DNA from 3 places in the Paenibacillus nitricinens genome. Region 2 is predicted to be linked to each of the others. Evidence: riboswitches for the same ligand, from Rfam matches in the RefSeq annotation. Region 2 holds a riboswitch; each other region holds the start of a gene.

Region 1 (4,166 bases), 2.1 Mb from region 2:
ATACAAAGAAGGCGAGCCTAAGCTGGTCACCTTAGGGGCTTCACTTACCTCACTGCAGACCACTCTGCCTCCACTAGTTAACGCATATATGGAGAAATACCCGACTTCGGAGTTAAAGCTAATCACCGGCCGAACGCATGAGATTGTCTCCTCTGTCAGTGAAGGAAAGTCAGATATAGGTCTGATCGCATCCTCTATTCAAGAGCCTGGACTGCGCTGTATTTCTTTGTTTGAGGATCAGCTTCGACTGGTTGTCTCTGAGCATCATCCTCTGAATCATGCTTCTAAGCTAACCATGAATGATCTGTCCCGACTGCCGATGATCCTCTTCTCCAAAGGCACCTGGTACCGCCGTCTAACAGACGATCTGTTCCAGCGCTGCGGGATTGATCCGGACGTACGTATGGAGATTGACTCCTTCGAAGCCATCGTGCGGCTGCTGCCGACAGTCAATGTGGCAGCCTTACTGCCCAAGTCTTATCTGCGTCCGCAGCTGTTAAACGGCGGTGGGCTGGTATCTCTGCATATTAAGGAGCTGGAGCAGACTCAGCGAACTACCTGTCTGATTTACCGTGACGATGGAAGCCTGAGCACAGCGGCCCGCAGCCTCGTGCAGGTCACAGAAGAGATGTTTCTGACGGAACGAGAGGTATAGTACATACTCTGCGTGCAATCTTAATTAAAAAAATCCCTCCGTCCTATGTAAAGGACGGAGGAATTATCTATTTAATCCTGGTTTACAACTTCATCCTCAAATCGATCAATACTTTCATTAGAACCAATGAGTACCATAACGTCTCCCTCACTCAGATGATCATGTGCCGTTGGAGCCACTATTATTCCACTTTCCCGGTTCAGGGCAACAATACTGCAGCCATATTTTGCTCTTGTATTTAAATCTGATAAGCTTTTCCCGTTCATGCAAGACGGAACGGTTAGCTCGACGATTTTATAATCCTTGGAAAGTTCAATATAATCCAGCAAATTGGGTGTCACGAGCTGATGGGCTACACGAATGCCCATATCCCGCTCTGGAAAAATAACCCTGTCCACACCCAGCCTAGACAACGCACGACCATGAAGGATCGAGATCGCCTTGGCTACTACTTGCTTGACTCCGATCTCTTTTAACAATATCGCCGCCAGAATGCTTCGTTCCATATTGTCACCAATCGCAACAATCCCACAGTCAAAGTTCCGTACGCCAAGCGAGCGCATAATTCCTTCATCTGTAGCATCAGCCACTACCGCATGCGTCAGATGATCGCTCATATCCTCCACGCGCTCCTCTTGGTGATCGATGCCGAGCACCTCGTAGCCCATTTCCATCAGCTCAAGTGCAAGACTTGAACCGAAGCGGCCTAAGCCGATTACTACAAATTGCTGTGCTTTCATTTCGGATTAACTCCTATCCAATAATTATTTTACCTTCTGGGTGCTTATACAATGGTTTACCCTGTTTTGGTCCTAGCGCATACACTAATGTTAATGGACCTAGGCGACCCGCAAACATCGTCAGACAAATCAGAATCTTGCCGATAACAGACAGTTCAGGTGTAAGCCCCATACTTAGTCCCACCGTAGCAAAGGCTGAGGTCGTCTCAAATAATATTGCTAAGAAATTACTATCCTCTGTTGTGGACAGTAACATTGATACAGAAAGGACCAATAGTAAAGCCAGTAAAGTTAACGTCAACGCTTTATAGATACGCTCCTGCGCCAATCGGTAACGGAACAGCACAACATCTTCACGCCCGCGCAGCATCGCGATTACTGCACCAATCATAATGGTAAAGGTCGTAGTCTTGACCCCGCCACCCGTTGAGCCCGGTGATGCACCAATAAACATAAGGATAACCATAAAGAACTGTGAGGCTTGCCGCAGTCCGGCAATATCCACCGTGTTGGCGCCAGCGGTTCGGGGCGATACAGACTGAAAGAATGCCGATAATATTTTGCCGCCAAAATTCAGATTACCCAGAGTGCGCTGATTTGTAAATTCGAATATAAAAATAACCAAAGCGCCGATAAGAATAAGCCCTGCCGTGGTGGAGAGTACAACTTTGCTATGCAAAGATAATTTACGTTTGACACGAAACTCCACCAGATCCGACATGACAATAAAACCAATCCCGCCAGAGACAATCAGAAACATCACCACGATGTTCACAAGCGGGTCATATACATAATCGGTTAAACTCCGGAAATCCCCGAAAATATCAAATCCAGCATTATTAAACATAGACACCGCATGAAATATTCCAAAATAAATGGCCTTTCCCAGTGGCATATCAAACGCCCAGCGTAAGGACAGAAGCACCGCTGCACAGCCTTCGATGACCAAAGAATAAATAAGTACTCTACGGATCAGTCGAACAATCCCCTCCATAGAGCCTTGGTTCATGGCTTCCTGAAGGATCAGTCTGTCCCGCAAGGAAATTTTGCGTTTCATCATCATGGCAAATAAGGTCGCCATTGTCATAAACCCTAAGCCACCAACCTGGATAAGCACCATAATTACGGTTTTCCCAAAAATGGTGAATGTCGTCCCGGTGTCCAGCACCACAAGTCCTGTCACACAGGTGGCCGATGTTGCAGTAAACAACGCATCAATAAAACTCACAGCATTCCCGCTGGTACTCGAAATGGGAAGCATAAGCAGCAAGGCTCCAATCAGAATGATCGATGCAAAACCAAGCACCATAATCTGAGGCGGAGAAAGCTTCAGAAACTTTGATTCAGAAACCCTGCGAAACTGTGAAGCCACTACGTCACCCTCTTATCTAAATTTAAAGAATTCCAACAAAAAAAGCACTGGAAAACCAATGCTAGCCTTGGTTCCTGCAGTAAATTAGCCTACGAGGTTAGCTGACGGATTCGGACTGTGCAGGCTGCCCTATTCGCTCCTAGAACGAAATTCACCCCTGATGAATAAAGACACCGCCTATGGTGTATACTCATCTTTTCATTACTTCCTGTGGTTCCCCCGTTTTCACCTGAAATTCGGCTATATACAATTGCATACAAATTATATATGTTATTTCGATAAATCACAAAGACACTATTAATGGTGATTCATATGAAAAATGCGGTTTGGAGAGGATGTACCAGTAGGAGTACCTTTTCTCATCACTTTTCCGTGTTTTCCCTGCAATTGCATCGATTTTCATGAAAAATGAAGAAATGATCACTTTAAATTCATGGTATATATTCAGATACCTATTCTATAATATCTCTATTACCCATAAAAAGAATGTACGATGATTTTTGTAACTATCATGGCACTAATACTATAATGGAACATAACATTGTCAATTTACAAGGAGGCGTTACATGAATCCCGTCGGCCAGCCCTTACAGCAACGTGCCCTCTCCAAGAGGCTCATCATCTCGGGCATTATCGGTCTTATTCTATTTATTATGTTTCAGATTGCTCCCTCAGTGCTAAATAGCCCCGTGGGGGAAGATACTACTGTCATCAGCAAGGCGGAAGCCCGCGACAAAGCGATATCATTTGCAGAACAAAAGCTAAACTACACCAAAGCACCAAATGATCAGTGGAATGTACTCTATGATACGGATTCTTCCTTTTATGGTTATATGTCCCGCGAGAAGCTTTTGGAGGACTATACAAAGAAGAAGCTGGATCAACGATATCCTTTTGACATTTTCCGTGTAACACTTAGTCCTTCAGCGGAACAAGAGCCGCTAATCACCGTTGACCTCAATATGTATACTGGCGTGATTGTCGCCTTCAAACAAGGAGTAGAAGGATCATCTGCAGGGTCACCAAGCAATGTATCCACTAGTGCAAAAGAAGAGGACAAGGGAACTGACTTGTCTCTAGCCCAAAAAGAAAATCTTGCCCGACCTTGGCTTCAGGAATGGGGGGTGAATCCCGCCAAATTGCAAATTGAATCAAATACGGGAAACTATGGGCTTGTGTATACAGATCGTTCCGTTCAGGTTGGCGAATCCTTACTACACTATTATTTCAATTTCACTGGCGAACAGGTATCCAGCTTTAAAGCAGGATTCACCGCTCCAGCCTGGCATACCTCCTATGTAAAGGATCAGACCTCTCTCGCAGAAAAGCTTACTTTATTCGGCTACGGTCTGCCTACTTTAGCTTTAGGAATTCTGGCACTCATCTACAGCATACTTAG
Region 2 (4,166 bases):
TGCATTATCTGTTTATCATCAGAATAATGATGAGTTCTGGAAGTTCTATGATGCTGTATATGCTCAGCAAGGTGATGAAAGTGAAGAATGGGCGACTGAAGATTTCTTAGTAAGCCTTGCGGAGAAAGAGAAGTTAGCTATCGATTACGAACTGCTTCGTAAAGATATTAAGGATCGTACGTATGCAGATGAGCTGAATAAGGGTATGCAGTTAGCTAGTGAAGCTGGGGTAACGACTACACCATCCCTTTACATCAATGGAGTAATGATTGCGGATCCTTTTAACATTGAAGCGATTTCAAATGAAATTAACGACGCCGCAAAAGCTGTGGAGGCAAAGTGACAAAGTTCCTATCTTTTTGCAAGCGTAACTGCCTGTATCTGGCCTGGTTCGTCTCTTTAGTTGCTGTAGCTGGTAGCTTGTATTTGAGCGAAGTATTGAAATATGAACCTTGTAAGCTTTGCTGGTTCCAGCGAATTTTTATGTATCCTCAGTTATTCCTCTTGGGAATTGCGACGTTTCGAGGAGATAAAAGGATTATCCCATATGTACTTCCATTAAGCTTGATTGGTGGCAGTATCTCGATTTATCATTATGCGGAGCAGAAGATTCCTGCGTTAAGTAAAGTACTTCCTTGTACAATTGGTGTTCCTTGTAATAAGGATTACTTGAACTATTTCGGATTCATTACGATTCCTTTTCTTGCTTTAATCGCGTTTGCTTTAATAAGTATTTTACTTTGGTACGGACGCAAGGAAGAAGAAGTGATGGAATTAGAAACAGAAGAAAGTTTAGGATTTTGATTTTTCAACTTTGAAGGAAAGAAAAAATGTGAAAAGTGACTAAAAACACGACCCAGAGGGATAATTGAAGAGAATGAAAGAGAGCATCCAATTAGACGCTGTATTTGCGCTTTTTGGATGTTTTTTCATTCTTTTTTCATTTTTTTCAACGCTTTACTGCATACACTTTGTAGACTAATATTAGACCTTGTGAGAAGTTGAATATGCGCTGAATTTTCTTAGGAAAAACGGGGGAACCAAACTTGGCATATGTGCCAATGGGGTGAATCGGAATAGGTCGATTGGACTTGTACCGTAGGGCTAAACCACAGCCCGAATCCGCCAGCTAACCTCGTAAGCAAGGTGGGATAATGACCATGCATAGCATGCGGATCATTTCCGTATGCTATTTTTTGTGTCTGCATTTATGAAATCCACCAATGAAAACAGCGCGCGGAAATTCCGTTTCAGCTCCCAAAGAAAGGAACTGTATCCACCATGGTAAGCAAGGTAAAACGACTATTGATCGGGCGTCCGATGAAGTCGAACGAACTCGATCATGAAAAGTTATCCAAGGTTAAAGCACTGGCTGTCCTGTCTTCTGATGCGCTCTCGTCTGTAGCCTACGGAACGGAACAAATTCTGATTGTACTGGTGGCTGCCGGGTTTACTGCCATCTGGTATTCCCTGCCAATTGCATTAGCCGTATTGGGCCTGCTGGCCATCCTGATTTTATCCTATCGGCAGACGATCTACGCTTATCCGCAAGGAGGAGGAGCTTACATCGTTGCCAAGAGTAATCTTGGTGTTCCGACAGGGCTTTTAGCAGGAGGGTCTTTGTTAGTGGATTACATTCTGACCGTAGCTGTTAGTGCCTCGGCAGGGACAGATGCGATCACATCAGCGTTTCCAAGTCTTCATAATCACACGGTTCTTATTGCTGTATCCGTAATTATTCTTCTAACATTGATTAATCTTCGCGGAGTTACAGAATCGGCTTCATTTATCGCAATCCCAGTGTATTTGTTTGTGGTGTCGATTGTAGTTTTGATTATCTCCGGTGTTATTAAATATGCAGCAGGTGGCGTACATGCGAATGTCCCTGAAATAGGCAGCGCCGTCTCCAATGTTAGTTTGTTTCTACTATTAAAAGCCTTCAGTTCTGGTTGTTCGGCACTTACGGGTGTAGAGGCTGTATCTAATGCCATTCCAAACTTTAAAGCACCGGCTGAAAAGAATGCAGCCAAGACCTTAATGGTCATGGGGGTTATACTTGGATTTATGTTTACAGGTATCACATTACTGGCCTATTGGTACGGTATAGTGCCTGATGAAAAGGCAACGGTTGTTTCTCAGATCGCTGAATCGACCTTTGGTCGCGGAACTTTATATTTTTTCATTCAAGGGATTACAGCAGTCATTTTATTCTTAGCAGCTAATACAGCTTACTCAGCGTTCCCGCTGCTCGCCTTTATGTTTGCAAAAGATAAATATATGCCACATGCTTTTATGGTTCGTGGTGACCGTCTAGGTTTCTCAAATGGTATTATTTTTCTAGGTGTTCTGTCTGCTGTACTTGTAGCTGCATTTCACGGAAATACAGAAAGCTTGATTCCTCTTTATGCGGTAGGTGTCTTCATTCCGTTCACATTGTCCCAGCTTGGAATGATGGTTCATTGGTTTAAAACCAAACCAGCGGGATGGAAAAAAAGATTTGTTGTAAATACCATCGGTATGCTGACTACATTGACAATTACGCTTATTTTTATCATTACTAAGTTCTCAAGCGTATGGATGGCGTTCATTTTCTTACCTGCTGTAATGTTTGTGTTCCACCGCATTCACAAGCACTATTTGAACACAGCAGATCAGCTTCGTATATGTCCGGCTACGGATAAACCTTTAATTAAAGGAAGTACGGTTGTTGTCCCTGTTGCTGGTGTAACACGTGCTGTACTGCATTCCATCAGCTATGCCAAGTCTCTAACAGATAATGTAGTAGCCGTGTATGTTGGCTTTGATGAAGAGGACATTCAAAAGATGGAGCAACGGTGGGAGGAATGGAATCCGGGTGTACGCCTGATTGTACTTCGTTCCAGATATCGCAGTATTATTCGTCCGTTAGTGAAATTTATTGATACCGTGGAGTGGAAGACCGCAGCGACGGATCATATCACGATTCTGATTCCACAGTTTATAACTAAGCATTGGTGGCAAGCTGTACTTCATAATCAGACCAGCTTTTTAATCCGTTCGTATCTAATGAATTCAAAAGATGTTGTAGTTGCGACTGTCCCCTATCATTTGAATAAATAATGGATTATTAAGGAGAGGCTATATCCGGAACGTTCGGAATATAGTCTCTTTTGTATTTTTTTTGAAGGAAAATGCTGCAAATCAACAAAATTTTAAATTTATAGGTTGACACAGAGAATGAGAATCAATATCATTTAAAAGTGAGACAGAGGTAAACAACACCTTTGAATATCAAAGCAGGTATACATTAGGAGGGTTTTTAATGTTTTCGTTAAACAGAAAAAGATTTGGTAGCATGAAATTGACGATGATCGGACTAATAGTGATGACGCTATTCCTATCCGCTTGCGGTAATAATAATGCTGAAAGTTCATCCAATGCAGGAACGGAGCCTACAACAGCGCCTACTGCAGAAGCTACAGAAGCACCGGCAGCACCAAAAACGTTAACGGATGCGATGGGGCATGAAGTAACGATCCCTGCTAATCCTGGGCGTGTTCTGGGTTCTTATTTGGAAGATTCTTTGGTAACGCTGGGTGTGACTCCAGTAGCCCAATGGTCTGTGCCAAATGGCGTTCAGGATTATCTGGCTGCTGAATTGAAAGATGTCCCTACCATTAGCTACGATCTTCCATTGGAGGCAGTAACCAGCTTCGCTCCGGATCTGATTCTTATCCCATCGGAGTCTTCCGTACAGAATGGTATCTACGACCAATTGAATAAGATTGCACCGACTTATGTGATCGGGGATAAGCTAAATCAAGATTGGCGTAAATCGCTACTCAAGATTGGTGAAATTCTGAACAAAACCCCTGAAGCAGAGAAAGCCATTAAAGATTATGAAGACAAAGCGGCGGCTGCGAAAGAAAAGCTTAAAGGAGCTATTGGAGAAGAGTCCGTGGCGATTTTATGGCTGGTACAAAAAAACTTCTATATTGTAGACGAAACTCGCAGCAGTGGTGCTGTATTATATACAGACCTTGGTGTAAAGCTGCCTAACTTAGTAACAGAAATTCCTGTGGGTACAAGAGCTACTTGGAATCCAATTTCGCTGGAGAAGCTTTCTGAGCTGACTGCAGATCATATTATCCTTGTAAATAGTGATAAGACTGAGGGTTCGGAGATTC
Region 3 (4,166 bases), 3.3 Mb from region 2:
GGGGCTAGCTTTTCTTTAAAGGAAGGCATTTGACCGCGTCCTTTAGTTACAATACTGTAGATTGCTTCAGCATCATGTTGACCGCCTTCATTTTGAAGACTGGGTCCAACTCCACCTTGAAGCTGATCGCCGTGACAGGTAATACAGCTGGCTTTCACGGTTGCTTCCGCCTTTGCCGCATCCAATTGGACTTCCGGCATCGTCGGCTTATTCTGTTCAGCTACCTCTTCTTTACCTGGAAGTGTAAACATAAGTACTACCGCAAAGGCACAGGCGGCAAAAAACAAACCGCTCATGATCCATTTCTGCATCCCAGTTCGTCCCTTCTATGTAAGCTGCTCCCTACATTATAGCTCAAGGTGAAGCGTTATCATAGGGTTTGTGACAAAAAAATGAACGACAATGCCATCAAATCATTGAAAAATATGGAATTTAATATTATTTGTCGTAGACCATGCAATAAAAAGGTTTGTTTCCTGTGGGGGTTAGGCGCTCATACGTATCGGTAATCGTAAATCCACACTTTTGGTAAGTTCGGATCGCTCGCTGGTTCCAGGTCAATACCTCTAGATCAATCTCACGCTCAGGATAACGAATTAAGGCTGCTTGCACGATTGCATCCATGAATGTTTTGCCTAGACCTTGACCGCATAGATCAGGGCGCATGCCAATCCCCAAGCGAACAACACCTTCCATTGGAAACAACTGCGCGAATCCACACAAAATCTCTTGCCCATTTAATATGGAGACATATTGCTCATTACGTAGCTGAGGGTCACCGAACTCGATTCCAAGAGCCTGCATTTGCTCCCATGGCATCCAGCCGTAAATATTATAAGGGGCAGTGTAATCCCAGTTGCAAATCTCTTCCGCGTGACTGGTCTCCATAGGCGCTACATGAAACGTAACAGAGGAATTTATCATAAGGTTAAGGACCTCCTTTCACGGGGGTTACTTTAAAATATAAGAAAGTATACTAATTATATACAAAAATAGGCTTGGTCGACTCAGAAATTTATGAGATTATTGTTTTACAAATTCTGAGAGGGGTAAATACTAAATAAGACAAAAAACAAGCTCTTCCCCAAGAATCAACATCTTGGAAAAGAGCCTATGTACGATTTACTTATTGAACATCATCATTATCTTCTGTCTCAGAAGCAACAGAATGATAAGCATCCGTGCTCATAATGCGTTTAGCGCCGATGTAGCGTTTCACGTAGTAGCTATCACTCAGGGAGCTAATCGTTACACCGCGTGAGGAAGATGCGTGTGCAAACTTGCCTTCACCGACATAAATACCGACATGGGAGACACCCTTGCCACTTGTATTGAAGAATACAAGATCTCCAGATCTTAAATCATCTTGGGAGATAGCAGTACCCATTTGAAACTGGGAACCTGATTGGTGTGGTAGGTTAATACCAATTTTATCAAATACATACATTGTAAATCCGGAGCAATCAAATCCATTTGTGGAGATGCCGCCGGATACGTACTTAGTTCCGATGGTCTTGTCGATCACTTTATCCATTTTGGAATCCGCGAAAGCGCTTCCTGCTCCAATGGTGAAAATAATGGAAAAGCTAAGTACTGCTGCTGCTAGCTTCTTCTTCAAAAGTTTATACCCCTTCCGGATGCCTACGAGGTTAGCTTAAGGGTTCGGTTGAAGGTCCCCTATGACCCCTCTAAAAATGGAGGTCAATTCACCCAAAGTTGGTTCCCCCGTTTTCCTAATAGTCAGGAAACTCGGCTGATACTGTTGATTAGGAATAGCTTGTAATCAATACATGACAAAACCTTTGTAAATAACAACTTAATGATTACAAAAATGTTACTAAAATCTTACTGCAGTTATTGTAACAAACAGAGTGCCGCTTGGCAATCGTTTTTAACATAATCATGCAGAAAAATTCGGTTTTTTAAAGACAAAATGTATATGTAAGCGATAATATTAAACTAATTTTTATATTTATTGAAATTTTTATCAAATAAAAGTGTTTAAAGTCTGTTCTAGAGGTGTAAAGAATATAATGAGGCAAAAGAAAACCTGGATTCGATTAAGTCAATAATCAAACCCAGGTCCTATATAATGTAATTGTGTGGTTTAGTTGTGGCGAAGTATTAATCGTAGGCTACAGCTTGATATGAGGAAGTACTCATTACTCTTTTAGCACCAACGTAGCGATTGGCCCAGTAGGACTGGCTAAGTGAAGTGATGGTTACGCCATATGAAGATGATGATTGTGCGAATTTTCCGTTTCCAACATAAATGCCGACATGGGATACGCCGTTGCCCAATGTGTTAAAGAAAACTAGGTCACCTGAACGCAACTTGCTTTTGGCTACAGGAGTTCCAACATTATATTGAGCTTTTGAAGTACGGGGCAAAGAAAGACCCACCTTCTTGAATACATACGTAGTAAATCCAGAACAGTCAAACCCGGCAGTACTAGTGCCTCCGGTTTTATAGGCAACTCCAATTGTCTTTGAAATAACACTGTCCATCTTAGAATCTGCAAAGGCACTTCCTCCACCAATAGAGAACGCCATCACAAGTCCTAGCGCCGCAGCGACGCATGCTTTTCTTAAATTCTTCAAAAAAATTGTACCCCTTCCAATGCCTGTGAGGTTAGCTTAAGGATTCGGTAGAAGTTTCCCTATGATCCCTGCAAAGCGAGATCAATTCACCCAAAATATGGTTCCCCCACTTCCTGGTGCCAGGAATTCGGCGTTTTATGCACCAGATAGTGACTTATCGACAAAACTACGATAAATACATGAAGTTATGTAGAAATCGTTTCAAATGATTACAAACTTGTTACCAATGGAACAGGACTTATTGTAACAAAGTCTTTATGATTTTGCAAATCGACATAATTTTCTATAACGAGAAAGAGTCCCGGCTCCTGATTGAGGAACCGGGACTCTTATATTATGTGCTGTAAGACCTTGAATTATTGTGGGAATGCTTTACTGTGCCATAGATGATATTGTGCTGAGATTCCCCACATTTTGAAGAGTGTAGAAGGCAGGGGTGAGATTTGACGGATAATCAGCGCCGGTAGGCCAGGGCAGAAGAGACCCGTTAGTCCGCATATTAGCAAAAGGACCAGACCTGCTGCACCAAGTAGGATTGAAATGCCTATTGCTGGAATCAGCGACTTCAAGCAAATGAATAGGGAGGAGAACATCCCCGTGCCGCTGGTATAACCAAACTGCATATATAGAAGGAACAGGCGTACGATAAAGATGTATATAAGCCATGCCAATACGTATGGAATTAGATGAAGTAACAAAGAGTAGTTCAGAAAGGAGGACAAGAATAGCCCGTACATTTTTGGAGCGAGCCAGTATAACGGAAGTAGTGCGAGCACCCATTCGATTAGACTGAAGATAAACACAGGAAATCCATAAAGCTTCATACCGGGAAAAAAGAACAGGCCACGCTCTCCTTTTCGCTCCTGATGGAGTTCATGCAGTAATCCTGACCTTATGAAGGGGGAGAGCAGAAGTCGAAAGACAACAAGTCCTAGGAACATCCATAACCAAGTACGTATCGCAGGATCTGTGTTCAAGCTGAACTGTCCTTCGACATAATAGAGTAGTCTGCCCATTCCGCTGCCTCCAGCGTCTTTATCTGGATAGCGCAGCAGAATAGGAACGATAGCAGACCGGATGAAGCCGTACATAAAGTAGCCCCAGAGCAGTCGGTAGATGAAGAGCAGAATCAGAATATAAAATTGCTCCTTCATGCTTTGCCAGCCGCGGGTTATCGATGTTCTCACAATCATTCACCTCACCAGACAAGAGTTCCGAGCACGGTTTCAACTAGTTTAGTTACACTTAATGTCCAGCGGGAGAGTGTTTTGGGCTCTATTTCCGCCAGTCTGAAGTTGTTCAGATGTTTGCTTTCTAAAAGAACGGTATGCTCAGGATCAACCTCAGCAGAGAGGAGAAGCTTATCGCTTAACAATTGGAATGTAGTCTCTGCCCCTTCACCGCTCCAGACCCGCTCTGTCGCAGAGCCATCGTCGAATGTGAATTTAATGGGAACGTCAACATAATGGCTCCCTTTGTTTGTAATCTTTACTATGGATTCATAGCTCTGAGCATCGCTGTTGCCATTCTTTTTAATCGTAATCGTATCTACTGAGAAATCAGGA

Evidence for each region. Region 2 has a riboswitch for cyclic di-AMP ahead of ACN6KS_RS15905 (APC family permease). Riboswitches for the same ligand answer to the same signal wherever they lie in the genome.
Region 1: another riboswitch for cyclic di-AMP. It lies ahead of ACN6KS_RS25370 (TrkH family potassium uptake protein); the one in region 2 lies ahead of ACN6KS_RS15905 (APC family permease).
Region 3: another riboswitch for cyclic di-AMP. It lies ahead of ACN6KS_RS00540 (C40 family peptidase); the one in region 2 lies ahead of ACN6KS_RS15905 (APC family permease).

What each region holds. Positions count from the first base shown of each region.
Region 1 covers NZ_CP183948.1:5,694,798-5,698,963, forward strand. The annotation lists gene ACN6KS_RS25360 (LysR family transcriptional regulator) at 1-655, shown strand, start outside; gene ACN6KS_RS25365 (potassium channel family protein) at 727-1,395, opposite strand; gene ACN6KS_RS25370 (TrkH family potassium uptake protein) at 1,409-2,704, opposite strand; cyclic di-AMP (ydaO/yuaA leader) riboswitch at 2,838-3,019, opposite strand; gene ACN6KS_RS25375 (CPBP family intramembrane glutamic endopeptidase) at 3,334-4,166, shown strand, end outside.
Region 2 covers NZ_CP183948.1:3,610,692-3,614,857, reverse strand. The annotation lists gene ACN6KS_RS15915 (DsbA family protein) at 1-343, shown strand, start outside; gene ACN6KS_RS15910 (disulfide oxidoreductase) at 340-804, shown strand; cyclic di-AMP (ydaO/yuaA leader) riboswitch at 1,001-1,158, shown strand; gene ACN6KS_RS15905 (APC family permease) at 1,282-3,099, shown strand; gene ACN6KS_RS15900 (ABC transporter substrate-binding protein) at 3,302-4,166, shown strand, end outside.
Region 3 covers NZ_CP183948.1:112,372-116,537, forward strand. The annotation lists gene ACN6KS_RS00530 (c-type cytochrome) at 1-311, opposite strand, end outside; gene ACN6KS_RS00535 (GNAT family N-acetyltransferase) at 439-924, opposite strand; gene ACN6KS_RS00540 (C40 family peptidase) at 1,127-1,618, opposite strand; cyclic di-AMP (ydaO/yuaA leader) riboswitch at 1,624-1,765, opposite strand; gene ACN6KS_RS00545 (C40 family peptidase) at 2,125-2,553, opposite strand; cyclic di-AMP (ydaO/yuaA leader) riboswitch at 2,607-2,744, opposite strand; gene ACN6KS_RS00550 (hypothetical protein) at 2,958-3,788, opposite strand; gene ACN6KS_RS00555 (M1 family metallopeptidase) at 3,800-4,166, opposite strand, start outside.